DNA from 2 places in the Kitasatospora sp. NPDC096147 genome. Region 1 is predicted to be linked to the other one. Evidence: riboswitches for the same ligand, from Rfam matches in the RefSeq annotation. Region 1 holds a riboswitch; the other holds the start of a gene.

What was found. Region 1 has a riboswitch for glycine ahead of gcvP (aminomethyl-transferring glycine dehydrogenase). Riboswitches for the same ligand answer to the same signal wherever they lie in the genome.
Region 2: linked by a shared signal. The riboswitch ahead of gcvT (glycine cleavage system aminomethyltransferase GcvT) and the one ahead of gcvP (aminomethyl-transferring glycine dehydrogenase) in region 1 are both predicted to bind glycine.

The regions. Positions count from the first base shown of each region.
Region 1 is NZ_JBIWFX010000001.1:1,242,386-1,257,172, forward strand. It holds gene ACIRBX_RS05380 (HAD domain-containing protein) at 1-308, shown strand, start outside; gene ACIRBX_RS05385 (CPBP family intramembrane glutamic endopeptidase) at 334-1,122, opposite strand; gene ACIRBX_RS05390 (phosphocholine-specific phospholipase C) at 1,198-4,314, opposite strand; gene ACIRBX_RS05395 (glutamate-cysteine ligase family protein) at 4,457-5,956, opposite strand; gene ACIRBX_RS05400 (hypothetical protein) at 6,298-6,864, shown strand; gene ACIRBX_RS05405 (DUF5999 family protein) at 7,102-7,290, shown strand; gene gcvP (aminomethyl-transferring glycine dehydrogenase) at 7,606-10,476, opposite strand; glycine riboswitch at 10,714-10,813, opposite strand; gene ACIRBX_RS05415 (PRC and DUF2382 domain-containing protein) at 11,046-12,032, shown strand; gene ACIRBX_RS05420 (MFS transporter) at 12,198-13,637, shown strand; gene ACIRBX_RS05425 (DNA polymerase IV) at 13,849-14,787, opposite strand, start outside.
Region 2 is NZ_JBIWFX010000006.1:403,798-418,584, reverse strand. It holds gene ACIRBX_RS22055 (class I SAM-dependent methyltransferase) at 1-113, opposite strand, end outside; gene ACIRBX_RS22050 (ABC transporter ATP-binding protein) at 165-1,205, opposite strand; gene ACIRBX_RS22045 (ABC transporter ATP-binding protein) at 1,240-2,313, opposite strand; gene ACIRBX_RS22040 (ABC transporter permease) at 2,310-3,308, opposite strand; gene ACIRBX_RS22035 (ABC transporter substrate-binding protein) at 3,415-5,187, opposite strand; gene ACIRBX_RS22030 (ABC transporter permease) at 5,296-6,273, opposite strand; gene ACIRBX_RS22025 (enhanced serine sensitivity protein SseB C-terminal domain-containing protein) at 6,659-7,429, opposite strand; gene ACIRBX_RS22020 (enhanced serine sensitivity protein SseB) at 7,585-8,406, opposite strand; glycine riboswitch at 8,568-8,671, shown strand; gene gcvT (glycine cleavage system aminomethyltransferase GcvT) at 8,822-9,931, shown strand; gene gcvH (glycine cleavage system protein GcvH) at 10,013-10,387, shown strand; gene glyA (serine hydroxymethyltransferase) at 10,474-11,739, shown strand; gene ACIRBX_RS22000 (L-serine ammonia-lyase) at 11,868-13,235, shown strand; gene ACIRBX_RS21995 (helix-turn-helix domain-containing protein) at 13,325-14,188, shown strand; gene ACIRBX_RS21990 (DinB family protein) at 14,219-14,722, opposite strand.

The sequences.
Region 1 (14,787 bases):
CCGTCCTCGGTCTCCCCCGGCTGCCGGTGGTGCACTTCTCCGGGTACGTGGCGCAGCCCGACGACCCGAAGGTGCCGGTGCTCGACCTGATAGCCGCCCACAAGTGGGCCCCGCTGGTCCGCTACGCGGCCGGCCGCCCGTTCGCCTGGGTGGACGACGTCATCCCGGGCTCGCTGACCCGGCGTTCGGCACTCCGCCGGGACAGGCTGCTGCTGCGGATCGACCCGGGCCAGGGGCTGGAGCGCCACCACGTGGACCGGCTGCTGCGCCGCCCGCCCGTGGCGGGGCTGCTGGGCAGCTGCGCCTGACCCGCCGTCAGGCGGGGCCGCCCGCTCAGCCGGTCGGCAGCCAGCTGACGTGCCCGGCCAGCAGGGCGTACCCGACGAACGCCACCGTGTCGATCAGCGCGTGCGCCACCACCAACGGCATCACCCGGCCCCAGCGCCGGTAGAGCAGGCAGAAGACGACGCCCATCACGATGTTGCCGACCAGCCCGCCGACGCCCTGGTAGAGGTGGTACGAGCCGCGCAGCAGCGAGCTGGTGATCAGCATGGCCGGCCAGCTCCAGCCCAACTGCCCGGTGCGGCGCAGCAGGTAGGCCAGCACGATCACCTCCTCGGCGATCGAGTTCTCCCAGGCGGAGGCCAGCAGCACCGGCACCCGCCACCACACCTCGGGCAGGCCGGACGGGGCGACGGTGAGGTTGAAGTCGGCCGCCTGGGCGCCCAGGTAGAGCAGCAGCCCGGAGCCGCCGATCGCGGCGGCCACCGCCGTGCCGCGCCCGAAGTCCCGCGCCTTCTCCCGGAGGTCGAAGCCGAGCACCCGCAGCGAGGTGCCCTCGCGCACCAGCAGGTAGCCGACCAGCACCACCGGCATCAGGCCGCGCCCGATGTAGTAGAGCTGCCAGGCCAGGTCCAGCCAGGGGCGGCCGGGGGCCCGCGAGCCGTTCAGGGTGGCGACCTGCTGCCCCAGTTCGGCGGGCTCGGTGAGCGAGCCGACGAAGCTGATCAGGGCGCCGAGTCCGCTCATCCCGAAGGAGAGCCCGAGCACCACCAGCAGCTCGATCCCCAGCAGCCGCCGGGACACCCCGGGGGTCTCGGGCGGGGCGGACACTGCAGTCACCTTGGCTCCCGGGAGGACGACCGACCCGGCCGGGCGGCCGGGTCGATCATCCTCGCACACCGTTCTGAGAGCGGGTCAGCCCTTGATCGGCGCCTTGTCCAGGCGGACGTGGTCGACCGCCCAGAACCAGTTGTTGCCCGCGTCGTACATCCGGAACCTCAGGGTCACCGAGGTCGCGCCCGCCGGGACGGCGAACTGCTTGGTCACGAAGGCGTTCTGGACGTCCTTGCCGGCGTTGTCGTTCCCGCTCGCGTCCGAGCTGTAGGACACCAGCCGGACCTCCTGGCCGGTGTCGAAGACCGCCGTCACGGCGGCCTTCTGCGGGGCCTCCTGCCGGTAGTGCGAGTCGAAGCCCAGGTACAGGGTGCCCACCCCGGCCGGGACCGGCACCGCCGGGGAGACCAGGGTGGAGTCGAACTTGCCCTTGGCGGACGGCGCTCCGGTGTCGTCCCAGTCGTCCGGGTCGGCCACCGCGAGCACGCCGAGGCCCCGGGTGAAGTTGCCCCGGTCCTGGCCGGCCGGGTTCGACCAGGCCCGCTTGGTGTGGAAGGTCCAGCCCTGGAGCCGGGCGGTGCCCTGCGGCATGCCGGGGGCGTTCACCACCGACCAGCCCTTCGGTGCCTGGGCCGTCCAGCCGGACACGGCGCCGACCGGGGCGAGCAGCGGGGCCAGCTCCTCGAAGTCCTGGTCCAGCAGGTGACCGGTCATCACCGGGGCGGTGCGGGCGGCGAGTTCGCCGTCGGCCAGCACGAAGCGCTGGCCGGAGCGGGCCCGGGCGGTCACCAGGACGCGGTGCGCGGCGCCGTCCGGCAGCACGGCGGGCGGCTGCACCTCCCACTCGGCGGTGGCGGTGGCGCCCTCGGCCAGCGCGGCCGGGGCGGCGGTGACCTCGCGGACCGTCCAGCCCGGCGGGACGACCGGCTTCGCCTCCAGGCCGGCCAGCGCCGCAGCCGCGGTGAAGGTGGCCTTCACCCGGGCCGGACGGCCGGGCAGCACGATCGCCTCGTCGATGGTGGCCGAGGCCGCGCCCAGCGCCACGTCCACGGTGAGCGCCTCGGCCAGGCCCATCGCCGGGTCGGTCACGCCCTGCTCCTGGCCGGGCATCCGCCCGGCGTAGCGCCGACGGAACGTCAGGTCGCCCTGCACGCCGACCGCCACGTCGTACCAGCCCTCGCGGCCGACCTTGACCCGGACCGGCCGGGTGTCCTGCCCGGTGATCCGGACCTCCTGGACCCCGCCGCCGTACGCCAGGTCGCCGATCAGGAAGGTCTGCGCGCTGCGCGAGCGGTTGATCAGGTGGAACTCCAGCACCCGCTCGGCGCCGGACTCCGGGAACAGCTCGACCTCGTACTCGGCCGCCGCGTCGCCGCGCAGGTGCCAGAGCGCGCCGTTCGGCCCGTGCACCCGCAGGTCGTAGCCCTCGGGGCCGACCGGCCAGCTGTCGGTGAGGGTCCCCTTGGCGCCCACCGTGTAGTGCCGGGGCAGCAGGCCCGGCGCGGGGTAGGCGGCGAACACCGCGCCCTGCTTCCCGCGGTTGGCCAGGTCCAGGGTCAGCCGGCCGTCCCTCACCCTCGGCTTGAGCTTGAGGTCGTACGGGGTCGGCCGGGCGGTGCGGGTGCCGGCCTGCTGACGGGGCGTCCGCTGCGGGGCCGGGACGGTCGGGGCGGGCAGCTTGCCGGTGTCGGTGACCTTCTGCCGGTTGCCGGCCGTGTCGGGCAGCTGCGGCCAGACCGGGTCCTCACCGGAGAAGTCGAAGACCGAGGTCAGGTCACCGGTGACGGCCCGCCGCCAGGGGCTGATGTTCGGCTCGGCCACCCCGAAGCGCTTCTCCAGGAAGCGCAGCACCGAGGTGTGGTCGTAGACGGTGGAGTCCACCACCCCGCCCCGGGTCCACGGCGAGACCACCACCATCGGCACCCGCACGCCCAGGCCCATCGGGTACGGGCCGGACTCCAGCTTCTCCCCGGCCGGCAGCGCGTCCGACCAGGTCAGCGAGCCGTCGGCGGCCTTCACCCGGTACCGGCCGTCCTGGCCGACCACCCGGTGGTAGGTCGAGCCGCCCTTGGAGACCCGGACCACCACCTCGCCGTCCACCGGCACGGTGGAGGAGCCGCGCCCGGCGGCCAGCGGCGGCACCGGGGGCAGCAGGTGGTCGAAGAAGCCGCCGTGCTCGTCGTAGTTGAGGATGAAGACGGTCTTGGCCCAGACCTTCGGCTCGGCCGCCAGTGCGGAGAGCAGCCGGGCGGTCAGGTGCTCGCCGTTCGGCGGCGCGTAGTTGGCGTGCTCGGAGAGCGCGGCGGGCGCCACCAGCCAGGAGACCTGCGGCAGCCTGTCGGCCCGCACGTCGGCGGCGAACGCCTCGACCAGGGCGTCGCCCATCGCGAACGGGTCACCCTTCTTGGCCGGGTCGCCGACCATCTTCATGCCGCGCTCGTACAGCGGCTCGCCCGGCTTGGCCTTCACGAACGGGGCGAACCAGGCCAGCGCGTTGTCGTCGTAGTTGTCCAGCGCCTGGTAGGTCCGCCAGCTGACCCCGGCCGCCTCCAGCCGCTCGGCGTAGGTGGTCCACTCGTAGCCGCCGGGGATCTCGGTGTTGTCCGTCACCGGGACGTCCCGGACGGTGCCGCCGCTGGTGCCGGTCATGAAGTGGTCGCGGTTGGTGTTGGTGTTGCACTGCACCGAGGCGAAGTAGTGGTCGCAGGTGGTGAAGACCGAGGCGATGGCCGAGTAGAACGGCATGTCGGCCGGCTCGTAGTAGCCCTGGCCGAGCCAGCCGGAGGAGCGGCGGGAGACGGCGCCGTCGGCCAGCCCGTCGTTCCACGCCTTCATCGAGTCGACGAAGCCGAAGGCCGGGGCGCCCTGCTGGTAGGCGCTGGTGTGCGCGGCGTTCATCGGGAACGGCAGCAGGTACCCCTCCTTCCGCGAGGCGTCCGGCTGGTGCAGCACCGAGCGGCCGTTGATCCCGCGCACGGCCGCCCGGTCCCCGAAGCCGCGCACCCCGGGCAGGGTGCCGAAGTAGTGGTCGAAGGCCCGGTTCTCCTGCATCAGCACCACCACGTGCTGGATGTCCGCCAGCTTCCCCGGCTTGGCCGGGGCGGCCAGCGCCTCCCGGACGCTGAGCGGCAGGGCGGACAGCACGGCGGCGGCTGCCGCGCCGCCGAGCAGGGTACGGCGCGATACCTCGGGACTCATGGGGGTGCTCCTCGTTCGGCCCCGGGCCGCGTTCCGGCCCGGACCCGCCCATGTCTACGGGGCCGAGGTGTACGTACAACAATGATCACGTGTCAGGTCGGTGAGCCCGAATTGTCTAGACAACCTGACGGGCCGCCGGCTGCTAACCGACCGGCCAGGTGTGCACCGGCTCGCCGGTCCGGGAGTGCTCCATGTAACGGCGCGTCATGGCGGCGATGGCGGAGCCCCGGTCCATCCCGTAGTGGTCCCGCAGCCGGTGCACGGTGGCCGCCTGCCAGGCCGCGCCGTTGGTGCGGCGCAGGCAGCGCTGCTCGATGATGCCGAGGTAGCGGTCCCGGTCCCCCGGCTCCACGCCCCAGGCGTCCAGGCCCTGACGGGCCATCGGGAGCAGTTCGTTCAGCACCAGCTCGGTGGCGGGCAGCGACACCGTGCCCCGGGCGCCCCGGCCGGCCTTGGGCCAGTGCAGCACCGCGTCGATGCCGTACCGGGCGGCGTGGTGGAAGTTCTCGTCGGCCTGCTCGAAGGCCAGCCGGGTCCAGACCGGCCTGGGCTGCTCGGCCAGCACCCGGACCAGGCCGTAGTAGAAGGCGGCGTTCGCCAGGGTGTCCACCACCGTCGGCCCGGCCGGCAGGCAGCGGTTCTCCACCCGCAGGTGCGGCACGCCGTCGGCGACGTCGTAGACCGGCCGGTTCCACCGGTAGACGGTGCCGTTGTGCAGCCGCATCTCGGCCAGCTTCGGGATGCCGCCGGAGGCCAGCACCTTGGCCGGGTCCTCGTCGTCGCAGATCGGCAGCAGGGCCGGGAAGTACTTCTGGTTCTCCTCGAAGAGGTCCAGCGCGGAGTTCACCCAGCGCTCGCCGAACCAGGTGATGGGGCGCACGCCCTGCGCCTTGAGCTCCGCCGAACGGGTGTCGCAGGCCTGCTGGAAGAGCACCGGCCTGGTCTCCCGCCAGAGCTCCCGGCCGAACAGGAACGGCGAGTTGGCACCGAGTGCCAGCTGGACCGAGGCGATCGCCTGGGCCGCGTTCCAGACCGGGGCGAAGCGCTCCGGGGTGACCTGGAGGTGGAGCTGGAGCGAGGTGGCGGCGGCCTCGGCCACCATCGAGACCGACTCCACGGCCAGCCGCTCCACCCCCTCGATGTCCAGCGCGATCTCCTCGCCCCGGGCCGCGAGTATCTGGTCGCTGAGCAGGGTGTAGCGGTCGTTGTGCGACATCGCGTCCAGGCCGGTGTGGTCCAGGTCCAGGGTCGGCAGGATGCCGACCATCACGATCCGGGCCCCCACCTCCTCGGCCTTGCGGTCCGCGTAGCGCAGCCCGGTGTCGATCTCCTCGCGCAGCTCGTCCAGCACGTGGCCGGTGAGCCGGCGCGGTGCGATGTTCAGCTCGATGTTGAACTGGCCCAGCTCGGTCTGGAAGTCGCCCGAGCCGATCGAGGAGAGCACCTGCTCGTTCCGCAGCACCGGCCGGCCCAGGTCGTCGGCCAGGTTGAGCTCGATCTCCAGGCCCACCATGGCCCTCGGACGGTCGAACCGGCCCTCGCGCAGCATCCGCTCCAGGGCGTCCAGACAGGACTGGAGCTTGCGCCGGTACAACTGCCGGTCCGACAGCTCCGCGCGCGTCGCGACGACCTTCTCGCCCATGGGTGCCCCTCCACCTAGCCGAACGGTCCCTGCATCATGCCCGTCCCGAAGATCCCTAGCCGCCACCTCGAACGCGGTTGGCGAACAAGGTTCCTGACGACACGTCAGCCTTTACCCGACTTGCCAGCAAGCACTGAATGTGATAAGAAAGTCACCCTGTGCATCCGTTCGATCAGGATTCGCACAGCTCCCGCCCGGCACCCGCCGCTCCCGCAGGACCCTCGAGCGGCAGGCCCGCGCCCGCAAGCGACCATGCCCAACCGGACACGGCCCGGGTCCCCGACCCACCAGCCGGTATGCCGCACTCGCACGCCGATTCCAGCACGGAGAGGCGACCCACCATGACCCTGCAGACCCCCCAGCCACCGCCGAGCGCCCTGCGCGCCGTCCAAGGCGCGCTCGACTGCGAAGCCACCCTCGGCCCGCTCGCCGCCCTCACCCTCGACGAGGACGGCGCGCGGCTGCACCCCGCGCACCCGCTCGCGGTGCACGTCCTCGACGAGCCCGCCGCCCCGCTGGCCGGCGCCCGGCGGACGGGCTGGCGGTTCCTGATCGAAGCCGGTGTCGGCGGCCCGGTGGCCGCCGCCGAAGTCACCGAGACGGCCGAACGGCACCACGTCTTCTCGCACTTCACCGCCGGCCCCTACCTGGACTCCACGCTGCGCGCGCTACGCCAGGCGCACCAGATCGCCATCTCGGCCCGCACCCGCCACCATCCCCGGCTGCTCTCCATCCCGGGCCACTACGCCACCGCCCTCTGGCTCCACCACCCCGACCCCGGCCCCGCGGTCGACCTGCTCATCCCGCTCGCCCCCGCACCGCTCGGCATCACCGCCCACCGGGTCTACCCCGCCGGGGAGTTGCTCGCCCTGCTCGACCGCCCGCTCGCGCCCGCCGGGCACTCCTGACGCGCGTTCACCCGAAAGGGCCACTGCCGCACGACCTTCCGGTCGGCGGCGGTGGCCCTTTTTCCATCTGAACGGGTGATCCCTGGGGTCCGCTTGTGGCGCATGTCACGAAATCGCTGCGGGAAGGGCTCAGGATGACGACACTGGGAACCGACGCGGGGGGCCGTCAGTCCTACCCGTCGGAGCGCCGGTTCACACCTGTGACCGGTCAGGGGAATCTGAAGCGAGGGTACGACGATGTGCCAGCACCAGCCTGAGTGTCCGTCCGCACTGTCCACCGACCGTGAGGCCGCCGTCCCGATGGCCTTCCACCCCGACCAGGGGTGGAGCCTCCTGTGCAACGGCGTCCTGCTCTTCGAGGACACCGGCGAACTCCTCCCCGACGGCCGCATCATCGCCCCGCGCCGCCCGCTCGCCGTCGCCTGACGGCCGGCCGGGCAGGCGCAGAGGGGCGCGAGACTCTGCCTGATCTGCGGCTCCGCCGCCCGGGCGCGCACGCACTCGGCACAGACCTACGGCAGGGCAGGCGAAAAGGGGCGCGAGACTCTGCCTGATCTGCGGCTCCGCCGCCCGGGCGCGCACGCACTCGGCACAGACCTACGGCAGGGCAAGCGAAAAGGGGCGCGGGGAACTGCGCGCTTCGGGAGGCGGCCCACCTGCAACTGACCCACCATCAGCCAGTTGCAGGTGCTGCCGTTCCACCCTCGCGCAGTACCCCGCGCCCCTCGGCGCGCTACCGGGTCAGCTGCCGTACTCGTCCAGCGGCGGGCAGGAGCAGACCAGGTTCCGGTCACCGTACGCACCGTCGATCCGGCTCACCGGCGGCCAGTACTTGTCCGCCGGGTTCACGCCCGCCGGGAAGACCGCCTCCTGGCGGGTGTAGGAGTGCGCCCACTCCCCCGCCAGCGTGGCGGCGGTGTGCGGGGCGTTGCGCAGCGGGTTGTCGTCCGCCGCCCACTCGCCCGAGCCGACCTTCTCGATCTCGCCGCGGATCTCGATCATCGCGTCGCAGAAGCGGTCGATCTCGTGCAGGTCCTCGGACTCGGTCGGCTCGATCATCAGCGTGCCGGCCACCGGGAAGGACATGGTCGGGGCGTGGAAGCCGTAGTCGATCAGGCGCTTGGCGATGTCGTCCACGGTCACCCCCGTCTCCTTGCTCAGCGGGCGCAGGTCGATGATGCACTCGTGCGCGACCAGCCCGCCCGGGCCGGTGTAGAGCACCGGGAAGTGCGGGGCGAGCCGCTTGGCGATGTAGTTGGCGTTCAGCACCGCGACCTGGGTGGCGCGCTTGAGGCCCTCGCCGCCCATCAGCCGGACGTACGACCAGGAGATCGGCAGGATCGCGGCCGAGCCCCACGGGGCCGCCGAGATCGGACCGACGCCGGTGGCCGGGCCGGCCTCCGCCTGGAGCGGGTGGTTCGGCAGGTACGGGGCCAGGTGCGAGCGGACCGCGACCGGGCCGACGCCCGGGCCGCCACCGCCGTGCGGGATGCAGAAGGTCTTGTGCAGGTTCAGGTGCGAGACGTCCGCGCCGAACTTGCCCGGCTTGGCCAGGCCGACCAGCGCGTTGAGGTTGGCGCCGTCGACGTAGACCTGGCCGCCGGCCTCGTGCACGGCCGCGCAGATCGCGGTGATCTCGGTCTCGTACACGCCGTGGGTGGACGGGTAGGTGACCATCAGCACCGAGAGCTGGTCGCGGTGCTGCTCGATCTTGGCCTTCAGGTCGGCGACGTCCACGTCACCGTCCGGCAGGGTCTTCACCACGACCACCCGCATGCCGGCCATCACGGCCGAGGCCGCGTTGGTGCCGTGCGCGGAGGACGGGATCAGGCAGACGTCGCGCTCGACGTCGCCGTTCGCCCGGTGGTACGCGCGGACCGCGAGCAGACCGGCCAGCTCGCCCTGCGAGCCGGCGTTCGGCTGGATCGACACCGCGTCGTAGCCGGTGACCTCCACCAGCTGCTGCTCCAGACCGCGGATCAGGGTCAGGAAGCCCTCGGCCTGGTCGACCGGGGCGAACGGGTGCAGCTGGCCGAACTCGGGCCAGGTGACCGGCTCCATCTCGGTGGTGGCGTTGAGCTTCATGGTGCAGGAGCCGAGCGGGATCATGCCCCGGTCCAGCGCGTAGTCCCGGTCCGAGAGGCGGCGCAGGTAGCGCAGCATCGCGGTCTCCGAGCGGTGGCTGTGGAAGACCGGGTGGGTCAGGTACTCGTCCTCGCGCAGCAGCGCCTCGGGCAGCGCGTCGGCGGTCTCGGTGACCTCGGCGGTGACGCCGAAGGCGGCCCAGACGCCGGCCAGGTGCTCGCGGGTGGTGGTCTCGTCGCAGGAGATCGAGAGGGTGTCCTCGTCCGCCTGGTAGAGGTTGATGCCGTTGGCGCGCGCGGCGGCGGCGATCTCGGCGGCCCGGCCCGGCACCTTGGCCGTGACGGTGTCGAAGAACTGACCGCTGGTCAGCTCCACGCCGCCGGCCCGCAGGCCCTCGGCCAGCGCGGCGGCGTAGCGGTGGGTGCGGCGGGCGATCTCGGCCAGGCCGTCCGGGCCGTGGTAGACCGCGTACATCGAGGCCATCACGGCCAGCAGCACCTGGGCGGTGCAGATGTTGGAGGTGGCCTTCTCGCGGCGGATGTGCTGCTCGCGGGTCTGCAGCGCCAGGCGGTAGGCGCGGTTGCCGTCGGCGTCCACCGAGACGCCGACCAGCCGGCCGGGCAGGTTGCGGGCGTAGGCGGCCTTGACGGCCAGGTAGCCGGCGTGCGGGCCGCCGAAGCCCATCGGGACGCCGAGGCGCTGCGAGGTGCCGCAGGCGATGTCGGCGCCGAGCGAGCCCGGCGACTTCAGCAGGGTGAGGGCCAGCAGGTCGGCGGCGACCGCGACGACCGCGCCGAGGCCGTGGGCCTGCTCGATCACCGGGGCGAGGTCACGGACCTCGCCGGAGGCGCCCGGGTACTGGAGCAGCACGCCGAAGACGCCGCGCTCGGCGATCTCGGCCGGGATGCCGGCGGAGAGGTCGGCGACGACCACCTCGACACCGGTCGGCTCGGCGCGGGTCTCGATCACCGCGATGGTCTGCGGCAGGGTGTCGGCGTCGACCAGGAAGACGCCGCCCTTGACCTTGGTGACCCGGCGGGCCAGCGACATCGCCTCGGCGGCGGCGGTGCCCTCGTCCAGCAGCGAGGAGCCGGAGGTGTCCAGACCGGTCAGGTCGGCGACCACGGTCTGGAAGTTGATCAGGGCCTCCAGCCGGCCCTGCGAGATCTCCGGCTGGTAGGGGGTGTAGGCGGTGTACCAGGACGGGTTCTCCAGCACGTTGCGCAGGATCACCGGCGGGGTGAAGGTGCCGTAGTACCCGAGGCCGATCATCGACTGCAGCACCGTGTTGCGTCCGGCCAGCTCGCGCAGCTCGGCGAGCACCTGGGCCTCGCTCCGGCCGGCCGGCAGGCCGAGGGCGGTCAGGCTCTTGATCGCGTCCGGCACGGCGGCGTCGGACAGCTCGTCCAGCGAGCCGTAGCCGATGCTCGCCAGCATCTTCTCCTGGGCGGCGGCGTCGGGACCGATGTGACGGTTCTCGAACGGGCTCGAGAGTTCGAGCTCGGTGAGGGTCGGCTTGGCGTTCATGGGGGTCGGGCCTCCTGGTCACGGACCGGCTGGGGTACGCACGCCTCGGACCTTCGCCGCCGTGGGACAGCAGGGGCCTCGAACACACGAACCCGTCGGGCCTCCCCCTCTGTCATCGGTACCTGAGAGCTTCGCCCGCCCGGGACGGCGGTGGCCGGCCCGGCGGCTTGCACCGTCGGTGAGGGTGGGGCCCGCCGGCTCCCTCGCCGTCGGCCCTGCCCTGCTTTCCAGAGTGACCTACCCCGCACGGTACGGATGCCTGAGAGATTCCGGGGAGGGTTTGCTCCTTCGGCGCCCTTCTCCGCCGGGGCGGAGGGGACTCTCCCGAGCGGGCTCGGCAGTCGCGCCCAGGGTACCAGCGGGAGCGCCGCAGATCACGGGCGCCCCCAGCGCACTCCGGGCCTCCGCGACCCGCCCTCGAACGGCCCATCTCCCTCCCCAACGGCGGCGTTCGAATGGCCGACGTCCGATTGATGGCTTTTCGTGTGAAGTGCGGCCGGGAGCTTCCGCCGACCGCCCCCTGACGGAGTGTCAGGGGTGCTTTCGTACCTCTCCTACTGGAGGACAGCGTGCAGACCGACATCGACCCGCGAGACCTGATCGGACACAAGGCGGTCGACCGGAACGGTGACAAGATCGGCACCGTCGACGAGGTCTACCTCGACGACGCGACCGGCGAACCCGAGTGGGCGGCCGTCCGCACCGGGATCTTCGGCCGGGACGCGTTCGTCCCGCTGACCACCAGTGAGTTCTCCGGCGAGGAGCTCCGGGTCCCCTACGACAAGTCCCTGATCAAGGACTCCCCCGACTTCGGCGTGGGCCAGCACCTCTCCCCCGCGCAGGAGCTCCAGCTCTACCGCTACTACGGCCTGGACACCGGCGCACCCGCCGCCGCCCCGCTGGCGGCGGCTGCCGTCGGCACCAACGGCACGGGCACCGCCAAGGACCTCGACTTCGGCTCCGTCGGCACCACCAGCAAGGAAAGCAGCAGCGTGAACGCGACCACCACCGCCCCGACCATGACGGCCGCCCCGATGGCCTTCACCGCCACCTCCGAGATGCCCGCTCCGGCGCCCGCCGCCGCCAAGCCGGCCGAGTCCACCGCCCCCACCGTCCCCGGCAACGCCCCCGGCGGCCCGGTCGAGATCACCTGCCGCGAGGAGCGCCTCGACGTCACCACCGAGTGGCACGTGCTCGGCACCGCCAAGCTGCGCAAGTACGTCACCTCCGAGGCGGTGGAGCGCAAGGTCCCGGTGGTGAAGGAACGGGTGCGGGTGGAGCGGGTGCCGGTCACCGAGGCGGAGCGGGCCGCGCTCAGCGAGCAGGAGATCGCCGAGGCGGTCGAGGAGGTGACCCTCCGGGAGGAGCGCCCGGTGGTCCGCAAGTACCTGGCCCCCATCGAGCGGGTCCGCCTGGTGGTCGAGCGCTACACCGAGGAGGCGGTGATCCGGGACGAGCTGCGCCGCGAGCAGGTGGAGATCCACGACAACACCTCCGGCGTCACGCCCGCCGCCTCCCCGCCGCCGGCCGCCGGCCGCCCCGAACCGCTGCGCTGACCCGCCCCGCCGAAGCCGCCCCGCACCCCGTGTGCCGGGCGGCTTCGGCGTTCCCGCACGTCAAACGCCACTTTGCCAAAGCTTCACCAGAGAATATTTGACACACTGAAGTATCTCCCGTCATGGTTACTTCAGTCCCTTGACTTTCAACTGAAGGAAGCTTCCGTGAGGCCGAGCAGCACGCGCGTGCTCCCCGCCCTGGTGCTGGCGATGCTGGCATTCAGCGTGGTGCAGACCGCCGTCGTCCCGATCCTGCCCTCGCTGGCCAAGGAACTGGACGTCTCCGGTTCCAGCATCACCTGGCTCATGACGGCGAACCTGCTGTCCGCCGCCGTCCTGACCCCGCTGCTCGGCCGCTTCGGCGACCTCCGGGGCCGCAAGCCCATGCTGCTGGTCTCGCTCGGCGGCCTGGTGGCCGGCTCCGCGCTGGCGGTGGGCACCCACTCGTTCACCTGGCTGGTCGTCGCCCGCGTCCTGCAGGGCGCCGGCGGTGGCGTGCTGCCGCTGGCGATCAGCATCGTCCGTGACGAGCTCCCCAAGGAGAAGGTCACCGGCGGCGTCGCGCTGATCTCCGCCTCGATGGGCGTCGGCTCCGGCCTCGGCCTGGTCGCCACCGGCCTGCTGCTGGAGCACTGGGACTACAAGTCCATCTTCTGGATGGGCCTCGGCTTCGGCCTGCTCGCCGTCGCGCTGGTCGCCCTGCGCGTCCCGACCGACCCGGTGGTCGACAAGAACGGCGGCGCCGACCCGCTCGGCGCGCTCACCCTGGCCGGCTGGCTCTCCGCCCTGCTGATCGCGGTCAGCCAGGGCAACACCTGGGGCTGGACCTCCAACCGCACCCTCGGCCTGTTCGCCGCCGCCGCCGTGATCGCCCTGGTCTGGGGGATCATCGAGGTCAAGGTCAAGCACCCGCTGGTGGACATGAAGATGATGGCCCGTCCGGCCGTCGCCTTCACCAACATCTCCGGCCTGCTGATCGGCTTCGGCATGTACGGCTCGTTCATGGTGATCAGCAACTTCGCCCAGACCCCCGAGAAGCTGGCCCACTACGGCTTCACCGCCACCGTGCTGCACGCCGGCGTCATGCTGCTGCCCTCCGCGCTCGGCTCGATGGTCGCCGCCCCGGTCGGCGCCCTGCTGATCGCCCGGCGCGGCCCGCGCCTGCCGCTGGTGCTCGGCGGCCTGCTCGGCGCGGCCGGCATGGTCTACCTGGCGCTGCGTCACTCCGCCGAGGGCGACATCTACTTCGCCTCCGCCGTCTTCGGCCTCGGCGTCGGCCTCGCCTACGCGGCGATGCCCGCCTACATCAACGGCGCCGTCCCGGCCGAGCAGTCCGGCATCGCCAACGGCATGAACGCGGTGCTGCGCACCGTCGGCGGCGCCATCGGCACCGCCGTGATGGCCGCGATCCTGACCGGCGACACCATGAAGCTGCCGATCCCGGTCCAGCTGCCCACCCTGGACGCCTACAAGCACGCGTTCTGGGTCGCCGCCGCGGTCTGCCTGGTGGCCGCCGTGGTCCCGTTCGCGATCCGCCGGATCAAGGAGACCCCCGCTCCGGTCGAGGCCCCCGCCTCGCCCGAGCTGGTGAAGACCGGCGCCTGACGAGGCGTCAGGGGCGTACCGTCCGGCTCGGGCCGGACGGTACGCCCCACCCCGCCGACGCGCTCAGGGACGGGTCGCGCCGACGGCACCCCGGCCGCCGCCGGTACGTGAGGGCATCACGCCCGGACGGACGGCCGCAGGATGAACGGCCCCCGCACCGCTGGACACGGTGCGGGGGCCGTCGTCGTCCCCGCCCTACTCCTCGTCCTCGTCACTCCTCGTCCTCGTCGCCCGCCGGCGGCAGCATCCCGGGGCGCAGTGGCAGCGGCCCCGACGGCGTCAGCTCCGGGTCGTCCACCGCGAAGGTCCGCACCCGCCCGATCCCCCCCTGCGGCGTCTCGAAGCGCACCGTCACCCGGCCCACTCCGCTGCCCTGCACCCACCCCGGCCCGAGCTGACCGTGCGTCACGTCCTGCCCCGGCCGCCACTGCCGCACCACGGCCACCTCCACCACCGGCTCGCTGTCCTGCGGCGCCGCTACCTCCCCCGCCCCAGCCGCCAGCTCCTCCCGCTCGGCCTGGGCGAACAGGTCCTCCTGGGTGAAGTCCGCCAGCTGCGCCACGCCCACCCCCAGCAGCCGCACCCCGCCGGTGATGTCCACCTGCTGGGCCAGCCGCCGGGCCGTCTCGGCGATCACCACCGCGTCGTCGGTCGGCGAGCGCAGCGTCTCCGAGCGGGTGATGGTCGAGAAGTCGAAGCGCCGCACCTTGAGCACCACCGTCCGCCCCGAGCGCCCGGAGGCGTGCAGCCGGCCGACACAACGGGCCGTCAGCTCGTCGATCTCCCGCAGCACCCGCCCCCGGTCGGCCAGGTCCACCTCGAAGGTGTCCTCCACCGAGACGGACTTGGCGTCCCGGTCCGGCACCACGGCGCGCTCGTCCAGGCCCAGCGACATCCGGTGCACGCCGACCCCGTGGGCACGGCCCAGCAGCTGCACCAGCTCACCCTCACCGGCCGCCGCCAGGTCCGCCACCGTGGTCATCCCGACCCGGCGCAGCACCTGCTCGGTGGCCGGGCCGACACCCGGCAGCGCCCGCACCGACATGGTGGAGAGCACCGCCCGCTCCCGGCCGACGCCGATCACCACCAGGCCGTCCGGCTTGGCCTGCTCGGAGGCGATCTTCGCCATCAGCTTGGACCCGGCCAGCCC
Region 2 (14,787 bases), on a different contig from region 1:
CGGGCATGCAGCCCTGCCGTCATCGCGCCGAAGCCGCCGTCGTACCCACCGCTGCGCCGGGACCAACCCGCGCGCTCGAACTCCTCGAAATCCACCACGTGCTGACAGCCCATCTGTGACCGGAGTGACCCGGCCGTGCCGACGGGCAGTCTAGGCGGTGGGTCCTACGCCTCGTCCCCCTCGGGGAAGTGGCAGGCCACCTGGTGCCCGGCCTTGGCCGCGACCAGCCGGGGCTCCTCGGTGGCGCAGACGTCCTGGGCCTTCCAGCAGCGGGTGCGGAAGCGGCAGCCGCTCGGCGGGTTGATCGGTGACGGGACGTCACCGGTCAGCCGGATCCGCTCGCGCTGGTCCTTGCGCCGGGTGTCCGGCACCGGGACGGCGGACATCAGCGCCTTGGTGTAGGGGTGCTTGGGCGCCGAGTAGAGCGAATCCCGCTCGGCGATCTCCACCACCTTGCCGAGGTACATCACCGCGACCCGGTCCGAGACGTGGCGGACCACCGAGAGGTCGTGCGCGATGATCAGGTAGGTCAGGCCGAGCTCGTTCTGCAGGTCGTCCAGCAGGTTGACCACCTGGGCCTGGATGGAGACGTCCAGCGCCGAGACCGGCTCGTCCGCCACGATCATCTTCGGCTTCAGGGCGAGCGCCCGGGCGATCCCGATGCGCTGGCGCTGGCCGCCGGAGAACTCGTGCGGGTAGCGGTTGTAGTGCTCCGGGCTGAGGCCGCAGAGCTCCAGCAGGTCCTGCACCGCGCGCTTCACGCCGTGCTCGGTGGAGACCTTCTGGAGCCGGAACGGCGCCCCGACGATGGTGCCCACGGTGTGCCGGGGGTTCAGCGAGGAGTACGGGTCCTGGAAGATCATCTGGATGTCGCGGCGGAGCGGGCGCATCGCCGAGACGCCCAGGTGGGTGATGTCCTGGCCCTCGAACTCGATCTTCCCGCCGGTCGGCTCGTCCAGCCGGGTGACCAGCCGGCCCATGGTGGACTTGCCGCAGCCGGACTCGCCGACCACGCCGAGGGTCTCGCCGGCCCGGACCTCGAAGTCGATCCCGTCCACCGCGCGGACCGCGCCGACCTGACGGCGCAGCAGTCCCTTGGTGATCGGGAAGTGCCGGGTCAGGCCGGACACCCGGAGCAGCGGCTCACGGTCGGAGGCCGGCGCGGGAGCGGGCACGGTCGCCGCCGTCGTCGATGAGTCCGTCATGGGGTCTTCTCCTGAGGGGTGGTACGGACGACGCTCACAGCCGGGGCGCGATCTCTTCGGCGAAGATGCGGTGCCGCTCGGCGATCGGCAGGTGGCAGGCGGCGTGGTGCCCGGGGGCGGCCTCGGCCAGCTTCGGCAGCTCCGAGGTGGAGCGCCCGCCGGTGCGGTCGGCGTACGGGCAGCGCGGGTGGAAGGCGCAGCCGGAGGGCACGTTGATCAGGCTGGGCGGGGTGCCCTTGACCGGCACCAGGCGGTCCTGGAGCGGCCGGTCCAGCCGCGGCATCGAGCCCAGCAGGCCCCAGGTGTAGGGGTGTTCGGGAGACTCGAAGAGGGTCGCGGCCCGGCCGCGCTCCACGCACTTGCCGCCGTACATCACCAGGATGTCGTCGGCCAGCTCGGCCACCACGCCGAGGTCGTGGGTGATGATGATGACCGCCGAGCCGAACTCCTTCTGCAGGTCCCGGATCAGGTCCAGGATCTGCGCCTGGACGGTGACGTCCAGGGCGGTGGTCGGCTCGTCGGCGATCAGCAGCGAGGGGTCGTTGACCAGCGCCATGGCGATCATCGCGCGCTGGCGCATGCCGCCGGAGAACTCGTGCGGGTAGGCGTCCACCCGCTTGTCCGGCTGCGGGATGCCGACCCGGTCGAGCATCTCGATGGCCCGGGTGCGGGCCTCCTTCTTGGAGGCGCCCGGGTGGTGGGCCCGGTAGCCCTCGATGATCTGCTTGCCGACCGTGTAGTACGGGTGCATCGCGGTCAGCGGGTCCTGGAAGATCATCGCCATCTTCTGGCCGCGCAGCTCGCGGACCCGGTCCGGGCCGGCCGCGATCAGGTCCTCGCCGTCCAGCCAGACCTCACCGGTGATCTTCGGCGATCCCCGCTTGCCCATCCGGTGCAGGCCCATGACGGAGAGCGAGGTGACGGACTTCCCGGAGCCGGACTCGCCGACGATGCCGAGGGTCTTGCCCTTCTCCACCGAGAAGCTGAGCCCGTCCACCGACTTGACCACACCGTCGTCGGTGGGGAAGTGCACCCGGAGGTCCCGGACCTCCAGGTAGGCCGAACCCGGCTGCCGGGCGGCGGACTTGTCGATCTGGATGTCGGTCATGCCAGCCTCACGCGGGGGTCGACAGCGGCGTACAGGATGTCAACCAGCAGGTTGGCCAGGATGATGAAGAACCCGGCGAAGAGCGTCACGCCCATGATCACGGGCAGGTCGCTGGCGGCGATCGAGGTGACCGCCTCGTAGCCGAGGCCACGGAAGTTGAAGGTGGTCTCGGTGAGCACCGCGCCACCGATCAGGCCGCCGAGGTCCAGGCCGAAGACGGTCAGGATCGGGGTGAGGGTGGAGCGCATGGCGTGCTTGCGGATGACCGTGCCCTCGCCGAGGCCCTTGGCCCGGGCGGTGCGGACGTAGTCCTCGCCGAGCACCTCCAGCAGGGTGGCGCGGGTGAGCCGGGCGTAGTTGGCCGCGTAGAGGAAGGCCAGGGTGACCCAGGGCAGCACCAGGTTCTGGAACCAGGCGACCGGGTCCTCGGCGAACTCCACGTAGTCGTGCGGGAAGATGCCCAGCTGGTACACGAAGATCGTGCTCGCCAGCATGCCGGTGAAGTAGATCGGCAGCGAGACGCCGGCCAGCGCGGTGGTCATGGTGAAGCGGTCCAGCAGCGAGCCGCGCTTGAGCGCGGAGATCATGCCGGTCATGGTGCCGAACACGACCCAGATGATCGAGGCGCCGAGCGCCAGCGAGGCGGTGACGCCCAGCCGGTCCAGCAGCACCGGCCAGACCTCGCGCTCGGTCTTGAAGGAGTAGCCGAAGCACGGTGCGTTGCAGTGGGTGACGTCCACACCGGTGCTGTAGTCGCGTCCGAGGACCAGGCCCTTGAGGAACAGCCAGAACTGCTCGATGACGGACTTGTCGAGGCCCATCTTGTGACGGATGCCCTCGATGGCCGCCGGGTCGGCGATCTTGCCGACGTAGAGCAGCGCGGGGTCGCTCCCGGCCAGTTTCGGCACCATGAAGAAGATGCCGAAGGTGACGGCCGCAACCACCACCAGCATGGCGACGACATTGACGAGCCGTCGGATGATGTACACGAGCACTGCGGTCGACCCCGCCCCCGGCCGGGCGCCCTCGTGGGGCGCCCGGCCGGGGCGGAGCCTTCACCTGCCCTTCGGACTAGCTGTGCGAACTACGGGACTGGGCAGGTCACTTGCCGTCGGAGGTACCGAGGGCCTGGAAGTCGACCATGCCGAACGCGTCGTTGATGAACACGTTGGTCAGGCGCGGGTTGCGGTAGTTGAGCGCGCGGTCCGCGACCACCGGCAGGTAGACGGCCGAGTCGGTCACCTTGTGGTTGATCTGCTTGTAGATCTCGGCGGCCTTGGCCGGGTCGGACTCGGCCGCGGCCTTGTCGAACAGGCCGTTGATCTCCGGGTCGTTGGTCTCCGGGTAGTTGCTGTTGCCGTTGGCGGTGATGAAGCGACCGTCCATCAGCGGCTGCATGTAGCCGGCACCGGTCGGGTAGTCGGCACCCCAACCCATCACGATCAGGCCGTAGTTCTTGCTCTTCACGACCTCCGGCGAGCCGGCCACCGAGGCGAGCAGCTTGCCGTCGAACTGGTCGATGGTGAGGTCGACGTTGATCGCCTTCAGCGCGGTCTGCAGGGCGACGGCGGACTTGATCTCCTTGTCCTTGTTGCCGCGGACCGCGATGGTGGCCTTGAAGCCGTCCGGCTTGCCACAGGCCGCCAGCTCCTCCTTGGCCTTCGCCAGGTCGGGCTTGCCGTCGACCAGGCCGAACGGGTCGTGGTTGTCCGAGCCCAGGATGTTCGGGGGCAGCATCGAGCCGTACGGCGAGCCGGCCACCGAACCGCCGCGCGCGGTCTGCAGCGCGGTCGGATCGGCCGCGTACAGGACGGCCTTGCGGCAGTGCTCGTTGTCGAACGGGGCGATCTTCGGGACCAGCGCGATGTACCGGATGAAGCCGTTGTACGGGTCGTCGGTGTTGGCCTTGAGCTTGTCGTTGGTCAGCACCTGGGCCTGCGCGGCCTGGGACAGGCCGGTCTGCGCGAAGTCGAGGTCGATCGAGCCGTCGAGCAGGCGCTTGTCCATGTCGTCGGCGTTCGAGGTGATGGTCAGCTTGACCGCGTCCGGGAGCGCCTTGCGGAACGGGTCGGTGGCCGGGTCCCAGTTCTCGTTGCGGACGAACTCCACCGACTTGCCCGGGTCGATCGACTTGAACTTGTACGGGCCGGAGGAGACCGGCTTCTCACCGTACTTGGAGCCGGTGTCGGACTTGGCCGGGATCGGCGAGGCGGTGCCCATCGCGAGCAGGTAGGGGAAGGCCGAGTCGGGCTTCTCCAGCTTGAAGACGATGGTGGTGTCGTCCGGGGTCTCGACGGTCTTCAGACCCATCTTGTCCGGGGTGGTGTCCGTGTAGGGACCCTTGTAACCCTGGCCCTGGTCGAGGACGTTGACCAGGTAGGTCGGACCGCCGGAGATGACGTCCTGGGCGAAGACGCGCTCGATGCCGTACTTGATGTCCTTCGAGGTGATCGGCGAGCCGTCCTCGAACTTGATGCCGCTCTTGAGCTTGAAGGTGTAGGTCTTGCCGTCGGCGGAGACCTCGGGCTTCGCGGAGGCGAGGTCCGGCACCAGCTCCAGGCCGCCCTTGCCCGGCTTGGCGTCGAAGGCCAGCAGGGTACGGGCGTAGAAGCGCTGCATGTTCCAGATCGACGCGTAGTACGCGCGGCCCGGGTCCCAGGAGTCGGCGTCGGTGCTGCTCCAGAGGTTGAGCGTGCCGCCCTTCTTGTCGGACGGGTTGAGGACCTTGTCGACGGCGGCGTTGAAGCCACCGGCCGAGGCCGACTTGCTCGCGCCGTCGGATCCGCCCTTGTCCTTGCTGCCACCGCAGGCAGTCGCGGTGAGGGCCAGCGTGGCCACCAGGGCGGCGGCGGCGAGCGTCCGGTTTCGCGTCATGGGTACTTTCCTCCTGATGGTCGTACTGGGGTGGAACAGTCTCGGGATGTCCTGTTCTGACGGGCCGTCGGCACAGGGGCCGGCCCGTGGGGGTGCACCGGCCCGGGCTCAGTTGCCCTTGGGGTCCAGCGCGTCGCGCAGCCCGTCACCGAACAGGTTGAAGGCCAGCACCGTGACGAAGATGGCCAGACCGGGCACCACCATGTAGGTGGGGCTGACCTGGTAGATCCGGGTGGCCTCGGAGAGCATCTGGCCCCAGGACGGGGTCGGCGGCTTCACGCCCGCACCGAGGAAGCTGAGGGCGGCCTCGCTGAGGATGTTGGTCGGGATGATCAGGGTCGCGTAGACCAGGATCGGGGCGACCAGGTTGGGCAGCAGCTCGCGCAGCAGGATGTGCGGCCAACCGGCGCCCAGGCTGCGGGCCGCGTCGACGAACTCGCGTTCGCGCAGCGACAGGGCCTGGCCGCGGACGATGCGGCCGATGTAGGGCCAGCCGAAGAAGCCGATCACCAGCACCAGGATCGCCATCCGGACGGCACTGCCCTCCAGCCCCAGCACGGAGTTGGGCATCACCGAGACCAGCGCGATGGAGAACAGCAGCTGCGGGAAGGCCAGCAGCACGTCCATCACCCGGCTGATCGCCGCGTCCACCCAGCCGCCGAAGTAGCCGGCCGCGATGCCCGCGAGGACGCCGATGACCACCGACACGCCTGCGGCCAGGAAGGCCACGGTGAGCGAGATCCGGGCGCCGTAGACGATCCGGCTGAACACGTCGCGGCCGAAGGTCGGGTCGACGCCGAGCAGGAAGTCGCTGCTGATGCCGCCGAACGCCCCCTTGGGGAGGCCGAGTTCGGGGTTGATCTGGTCCGGGTGGGGCTCGTCGACCGGGTGGCCGAACAGCGCGGTGAGCACCGGCGCGAAGATCGCGGCCAGGATCAGCAGCAGCACCACGACACCACCGGTGAGCGCGACCTTGTCGCGCTTGAGGCGGTCCCAGGCGATCCGGCCGGGCGACCGGCCCTCGATCCGCTTGACCGGGGCCTCGGCGGCGTCCGGTGCGTTGGTGCTCTTGGTGGAAGTGCTCATGGTGTCTTTCGTTTCCCCTCGCCGACGGTGGCCGGCCACGGTGCCGTACGTACACCGAGCAGCGGGCCCGGGTAGGGCCCGATCCTGGATACGGTCCGGAATCGCGATTGCGAAAGGTGCTGAGAAGCAAGGGAGTTGCCGGGCAGCTCAGGTGAACCCCGTACTGCACTGGGCAGACTCTCTGGCATCGGGGAGGGCTTACGCCAGACCTGACAAGCGAAGGATGCCCAACTGTGATCTGTCCGCATGCACGCCCGTGTCCTGGCGAATAAGCCTCTTCACACAGTGGTTACTCAACTGTCAAGATGCGTGCGAATGATTGTCCGAACACCCCGTCAACTGCCCTTTCGGGCAGGCACGGACGGCCGCTCCGGCCGGGGCGGGCTCAGCGCCAGGGCTGCTGCTGGGGCCAGTACCCCTGGGGCGGGTGGTTGGCCGACTCCCGGTCGAAGAACGGACGGGCGAAGGCGCGCAGCCACATCGCCACCGGGTCGAGCTCGTCGGCCAGCAGCACGGTGGAGACCGCCAGGCCGGCCGGGGCGTGCGCCACCGCGCGGTGCACCAGCGCCCGGGCCGCCTCGACCGAGGGCGGCGAGGTGTCGTAGAGGTCGAGGCCGACGGCCAGGTACGCCTCCCCGACCGCCGGGCGCACCCAGGCCTGGCGCAGCGCCCGCAGCGGGCGTACGGCGGCGGCCTCGCGCTGGAGCTGGGCGTAGAACTGCGGGGCCTGCACGGCCGGCTCGGCCAACTGGAGCGGTCCGGCCGGCAGCCGGTCCAGGCCGCCGGCGATCCGCCGCAGGTCGGCCCAGGGCACCCCGACCCCGCCACCCGGGACGTGCGGATTGAGCCACAGGCCCCAGCGGGTGCGGTACAGCGCGTTGGCGATCTCCACCCCGGAGATCACCTCGTGGCTCCTGGCCCAGCCGCACCGGACCAGTTGCTCGGGCGAGGTGACGGCGGGGGCGTAGCCGTGCCCGCCGATCTCCATGTTCCCGTACTGGGCGTCCGGGCTGCCGGGGTGGCCGTGCCAGAGCAGCATCCAGACCCGGCCGCCGGCCAGCGCGTGCAGCAGCCGTTCATAGGCGTCGAAGCGCTCCGGCGCGACCTCGCCGAGGGCGCGCTCGATCGCGCCGTCTGCCGCCGCTCCCGCGCTCATGCCGTGCTCCGCCCGCCGTCCCGTCTCGTCCTCGGCCGGCTCCGGCCGGTCATGGTTGCCCAGGGCAGCCTATTGGCCCCGCCCGACACCCGTCATACCGCCGCCCCGTACCGGCGCGTAACGGTTCGGGGGTCAGTCCCGCCCCGGCCCCCGCCTCAGCCCGCCGAAGCCCCGGACCGGACGTAGAACGGACGGACCCGGGTGAGCATCCACTCCACCACCGGGTCGGCCACCAGGTCCAGCAGCACCAGGTGCACCCCCCAGCGCGGCGGCATGGCCCCGAGGGCCCGGCCGAGCGCCTCGTTGACCTGCCCCGGATCGGCCGGCCAGGCCGGGTCCAGCTGCACCCCGACGAACAGCACCGGGGCGTCCAGCTCGACCCCGGCCAGCGCCCGACGGGCCGTCAGGACCCCCGGCAGCTCGGCGAGTTCGGTGATCGCGGCCCCCAGGAAGGCGTACGGCTCCTCGGCCGGCTCCGGCTCCCGCAGGGCCACCCGGGCACCGCCCTCCGGCTGCTGCTCCCAGCGCTCCGAGGCCGGCCCCCGGCGGAGCTCGCCGACCCCCTCCGGCGGCACCGGGATGCCCACCGGCGCCTCCGGGTTGACCGCGATGCCGACCCCGACCGGCAGCCCCCGGGCGAACTCCCAGGCCGGCGCGATGGCGAACGGCACGCCGGGGGCGATCTGCAGGAAGAGCTCCTGCGAGGAGAACACCGGCACGTACGGCGAGCCGGCCAGCTCGATGGTCGGCAGGTCGAGCCCCTGCCCCTGCGGGTCGGCCCCGGACGGCAGCGGGATCCAGACCTGACTGCGCGCCAGCACCTCGATCACCCGGGGCGTGGCCCCCGGATCGCCCAGCGCCGCCGTCAGCACCTGCTCCAACTCGTTGACCGGCCAGCTCCCCCCGGCCGGTGCGGTCCCGGGCTCCGCCCAGCCCTGTGCCCCGCCCTGTGCCCCGGTCCCGCCCGCGTGGTCCATCGGTCGCGCCCCTCTGTAGCCGTGCGGGGCTCAGCCTAGGCCCTGAGGGGGCAGTGGTGACGGGGTGTCGGGCAGACCTGACCTGCTGGGCGGACCCCTCTCCCGTCCCGGCCCGGTCTCGTGCCATGATGACCCCGCCCGACAACTTCACAACGGCCGCTCGAACCCGCGCGGGAGAGTCCGGAGTGCGCCCCGCGCGCACAGCCGGCGCCGAAGGAGCAAGTCCTCCCCGGAATCTCTCAGGCACCCCTACCGCACGGGCGAGGCAGATCTGGAAAGTGGACACGGCCGCGCCGTGCGCCCACCCACGGTGCAAGCCGCCATCCTTGGATGGCGGTGAAGCTCTCAGGTTGCGACGACAGACGGGGAGACTCCACCCCCGCATGCCCGTTTCCGGCCAAGGAGTTCCGTCGCCATGTCCCCTCGTCTGACCGCGCTCGACGCCCTGCACCGCTCGCTCGGTGCCACCATGACCGACTTCGCCGGCTGGGACATGCCGCTGCGCTACGGCAGCGAGCGCGAGGAGCACCTGGCGGTCCGCACCAAGGCCGGCCTGTTCGACCTCTCGCACATGGGCGAGATCACCGTGACCGGCCCGCAGGCCGGCGAGCTGCTGGACTTCGCGCTGGTCGGCCACATCTCCGCGCTCGGCATGCTGCGCGCCCGCTACACGATGATCTGCCAGGAGGACGGCGGCATCCTGGACGACCTGATCGTCTACCGGACCGCCGAGTCCGAGTACATGGTGGTCGCCAACGCCTCCAACGCCCAGGTGGTGCTGGACGCGCTGACCGAGCGCGCGGCCGGCTTCGACGCCGAGGTCCGCGACGACCGGGACGCCTACGCGCTGCTCGCGGTCCAGGGCCCGGAGGCGAACGGCATCCTCGGCTCCGTCACCGACGCCGACCTGCCCGGCCTCAAGTACTACGCCCTGCTCCCGGCCACCGTGGCCGGCAAGGACGTCTGGCTGGCCCGCACCGGCTACACCGGCGAGGACGGCTTCGAGGTCTTCTGCGCCCCGGCCGACGCCGAGCACCTGTGGACCGCGCTGACCGCGGCCGGCGCCGACGCCGGCCTGGTGCCCTGCGGCCTGTCCTGCCGCGACACGCTGCGCCTGGAGGCCGGCATGCCGCTGTACGGGCACGAGCTGTCCACCGAGCTGACCCCCTTCGACGCCGGCCTCGGACGGGTCGTCAAGTTCGAGAAGGAGGGCGACTTCGTCGGCCGCAAGGCCCTGGAGGCGGCGGCCGTGCAGGCCGAGTCCAACCCGCCGCGCAAGCTGGTCGGCCTGGTCTCCGACGGCAAGCGGGTGCCGCGCGCCGAGTACGCGGTCGTCAGCACGGACGGCACCCCGATCGGGCGGATCACCTCGGGTGCCCCCTCCCCCACCCTGGGCAAGCCGATCGCCATCGCCTACGTGGACGCGGCGCACGCCGCCCCCGGCAGCGCGGTCGCGGTCGACGTGCGCGGCAAGCACGAGCCGGTCGAGGTCGTGGCGCTGCCCTTCTACAAGCGCGCCCGCTGACCCTTCCTCACATGTTCCGAGCTGCGGTCCGCTCAGCGGACGGCTTCGCCCTACCCTCTTGCGATCCTGGAGAATGACGTCATGAGCAACCCCACGCACCTGCAGTACACCGAGGAGCACGAGTGGCTGACGGCCGCCGAGGACGGTGTCTCGACGGTCGGCATCACCGCCCACGCCGCCGACGCCCTCGGTGACATCGTCTACGTCCAGCTCCCCGAGGTCGGCGACACCATCACGGCCGGCGAGTCCTGTGGCGAGCTCGAGTCCACCAAGTCGGTCAGCGACCTGTTCTCGCCGGTCACCGGCGAGGTGACCGAGATCAACCAGGCCGTCATCGACGACCCGGCCTCGGTCAACAGCGACCCGTTCGGCGACGCCTGGCTGTTCAAGGTGAAGATCACCGAGGCCGGCAAGCTGCTGACCTCCGCGGAGTACGACGCCTTCATCGGCGCCTGACCCCTTGGTAGACGGGTGACGGCCGCAGCGCGGCGGCCGTCCCCTCCCCGGTCCCCTGCCCGCACCGCCCCACGGGAAGACCCAACATGACTGTCCTGAACCAGTCCCTGCACGCGCTCGACCCGGAGATCGCCGCCGCGGTCGACGCCGAGCTGCACCGTCAGCAGACCACCCTCGAGATGATCGCCTCCGAGAACTTCGCGCCCGTCGCGGTGATGGAGGCCCAGGGCTCGGTCCTCACCAACAAGTACGCCGAGGGCTACCCCGGCCGTCGCTACTACGGCGGCTGCGAGCACGTCGACGTGGCCGAGCAGATCGCCATCGACCGGGTGAAGGAGCTGTTCGGGGCCGAGTACGCCAACGTCCAGCCGCACTCGGGCGCCTCGGCCAACCAGGCCGCGCTGTTCGCCATCGCCCAGCCCGGCGACACCATCCTGGGCCTGAACCTGGCGCACGGCGGTCACCTGACCCACGGCATGCGGCTGAACTTCTCCGGCAAGCAGTTCAACGTGGTCGCGTACCACGTGGACGAGGCCGGCCTGGTCGACATGGCCGAGGTCGAGCGCCTCGCCAAGGAGCACCGCCCGAAGGTGATCATCGCGGGCTGGTCCGCCTACCCGCGCCAGCTGGACTTCGCCGAGTTCCGCCGGATCGCCGACGAGGTCGAGGCGTACCTGTGGGTCGACATGGCCCACTTCGCCGGCCTGGTCGCCGCCGGTCTGCACCCGAACCCGGTGCCGTACGCCGACGTGGTCACCTCGACCACCCACAAGACCCTCGGCGGTCCGCGCGGCGGCATCATCCTGGCCAAGCAGGAGTTCGCCAAGAAGCTCAACTCCTCGGTCTTCCCCGGCTTCCAGGGCGGCCCGCTGGAGCACGTGATCGCGGCCAAGGCGGTCTCCTTCAAGGTCGCCGCCTCGGACGACTTCAAGGAGCGCCAGCAGCGCACCCTGGAGGGCGCCAAGGCGCTGGCCGAGCGGCTGCTCCAGGACGACACCAAGGCGGCCGGCGTCTCGGTGCTGTCCGGCGGCACCGACGTGCACCTGGTCCTGGTCGACCTGCGCAACAGCGAGCTCGACGGCCAGCAGGCCGAGGACCGCCTGCACGAGGTCGGCATCACGGTGAACCGCAACGCGGTCCCGAACGACCCCCGCCCGCCGATGGTCACCTCGGGTCTGCGGATCGGCACCCCGGCCCTGGCCACCCGCGGCTTCCGGGCCGAGGACTTCCGCGAGGTCGCGGACGTCATCGCCGAGACCCTGCTGCCCGGCTTCGACGAGGCCAAGGCCGAGTCGCTGAAGGCCCGGGTCACCGCGCTGGCCGTGAAGTACCCGCTCTACCCGGAGCTGTAGTCCCCCGGTGGCCCTACGGCCACCTTGCTCTTCCGGGGCACCGCGCACACTGGTAACCGTGGCGCGCGGTGCCCCGTGCCATGCCTGCCCCGGCTTCACCCACGAGACCAGACAAGGACGTCACCTCCGTGGCCATCAGCGTCTTCGACCTCTTCTCCATCGGTATCGGCCCCTCCAGCTCGCACACCGTCGGACCGATGCGCGCGGCCCGGATGTTCGCCCGCCGCCTCAAGTCCGAGAGCCTGCTCGCGCAGACCGTCTCCGTCCGGGCCGAGCTGTTCGGCTCGCTCGGCGCCACCGGCCACGGCCACGGCACCCCGAAGGCCGTCCTGCTCGGCCTGGAGGGCCACTCGCCCCGGACGGTCGACGTCGACCGGGCCGACGAGGACGTGGACCGGATCAAGGCCGAGAAGCGCCTGCACCTGCTCGGCGTGCAGGACATCGCCTTCGACCCGGACACCCAGCTGGTGCTGCACCGCCGCAAGGCCCTGCCCTACCACGCCAACGGCATGACGCTCTGGGCCTTCGACGCCGACGGCGCCACCCTGCTGGAGAAGACCTACTACTCGGTCGGCGGCGGCTTCGTGGTGGACGAGGACGCGATCGGCGCCGACCGGGTCGTCCCGGACGACACCGCGCTGCGCTACCCCTTCCGCACCGGCGAGGAACTGCTCCGGCTCACCCGGGAGACCGGCCTGTCGATCTCCGGCCTGATGCTGGAGAACGAGAAGGCCTGGCGCTCCGAGGCCGAGATCCGGGCCGGGCTGCTGGAGATCTGGCGGGTGATGCAGGAGTGCGTCTCGGCCGGCATGAACCGCGAGGGCATCCTGCCGGGCGGCCTCAAGGTCCGTCGCCGGGCCGCCTCCGGCGCCCGTGCGCTGCGCGCCGAGGGCATCGGCCCGGCCAACGCGATGGAGTGGGTCACCCTCTACGCGATGGCGGTCAACGAGGAGAACGCCTCCGGCCGGCGGGTGGTCACCGCGCCGACCAACGGCGCCGCCGGCATCATCCCGGCCGTCCTGCACTACTACCTCAACTTCATCCCCGGCGCCGACGACGACGGCATCGTCCGCTTCCTGCTGGCCGCCGGGGCGATCGGCATGCTGTTCAAGGAGAACGCCTCCATCTCCGGCGCCGAGGTCGGCTGCCAGGGCGAGGTCGGCTCGGCCTGCTCGATGGCGGCCGGCGGCCTGGCCGAGGTGCTCGGCGGCTCCCCCGAGCAGGTCGAGAACGCGGCCGAGATCGGCATCGAGCACAACCTCGGTCTCACCTGCGACCCGGTCGGCGGCCTGGTCCAGATCCCCTGCATCGAGCGCAACGGCATGGCCTCCGTGAAGGCCGTCACCGCCGCCCGGATGGCGCTGCGCGGCGACGGCCGCCACCACGTCTCCCTCGACAAGGCGATCAAGACCATGAAGGAGACCGGCGCCGACATGAAGATCAAGTACAAGGAGACCTCGCGCGGCGGCCTCGCCGTCAACGTCATCGAGTGCTGAGGCGCTGACCCGACCGGAGCGGGCACGGACGGTCGGGTCCGGGCCCGCTCCGCTTTTCTACGGTGGGGGCATCAGGGAAGGAGAGCCGGGTGCTGGACGGGCTGAACCGCGCACTGGACCACCTCGAAGAGCGGCTCGAACTGCCGCTCGACGTGCCGGAGTTGGCGCGGATCGCGCTGACCTCGGAGTACCACTTCCGGCGGCTGTTCTCGGCGCTGGCGGGGATGCCGCTGTCGGAGTACGTACGGCGCCGGCGGCTGACGCTGGCCGGGGCCGAGGTGCTGGCCGGGGAGCGGACGCTGCTGGAGGTGGCGGTCCGGTACGGGTACGGCTCGGGCGAGGCGTTCGCCCGGGCGTTCCGGGCGGTGCACGGGATCGGACCGGGCGAAGCCCGGCGCGACGGTGCCGAGTTGACCGCGCAGCCCCGGCTCTCCTTCCGCCTCGTCGTGGAAGGGAACAGCAGCATGCGCTACCGGGTCGTACGGAAGCCGGAGTTCACCCTGGTCGGGCGGAGGGCCCGGGTGCCGCTGGTGCACCGGGGGGAGAACCCGCACATCGTGGAGTTCCTGCGCGGCGTCGGCCGGGCGGAGCTGGAGCGGATCGCCGGGCTGTCCGCCCCCGGTGCCGAGCCGGCCGGGATGCTCTCGGTCTCCGACGGGCTGGACCCGAGCCGGGCCGAGGGCACCGAACTCGACTACTACCAGGCCGTGGTGGCGCCCGACCCGGTGCCGGAGGGGCTGGACACCCTGCTGGTGGCGGCCGGCGAGTGGGGGGTCTTCGAGACCTCGGGACCGTTCCCGCAGGCGCTCCAGGAGCTCTGGCGGGACGTCTTCACCCAGTGGTTCCCGTCCAGCGCCTACCGCAGCCGCCCGGGGCCGGAGCTGCTCGCCCTCGGCTCGTTCCCGGACGGCTCGGACACCACGGCCCAGCTGTGGATCCCGGTGGAGCGCTGAGCACCTGACAGCGGCTCGGGTGACGGCCGGTCAGTCCCCGGTGGTGCCGTCGGCCAGCTCGCGCAGCACGTCGAGGTGGCCGTTGTGCCGGGAGATCTCCTCCACCAGGTGGAAGAGGATCCAGCGGAGGTTGATCCGGGTGCCGCTGCGGACCGTGCCGACCGCCCAGGTGTCGAGGTCGAGGCCGGCCACCAGCTCGCGGTGGCGCTCGATCTGCGCCAGGTAGTCGGCGGTCAGGGTGGCGATCGGGATCTGCGCCCCGATCCGCATCTCCCCGTCCGGGTCCGCGTCGGTCCACGGCGCCACGCACTCGGCGCCGAGCAGCACCACGTCCAACCACCAGTGCTCCACCCAGCGCAGGTGGCTGATCAGCCCGCCGAGGGTCATCAGCGGCGAGCCGGGCAGCGGCGCCTTCGCGGCGTCCTCCGGGCTCAGCGCGTCGACCTTGGCCAGTGCGGTGGCCCGGGCGTAGTCGAGGAAGGTGAGCAGCGTGGTGCGCTCATCCAGGGTCTGGGGCATGTCGGTACGAGTCATCGCGCCGCATCATGACGGAACCGGGGCGCGCTGTCGACTGAATAATCAAAGGACGGAGGGCGAAT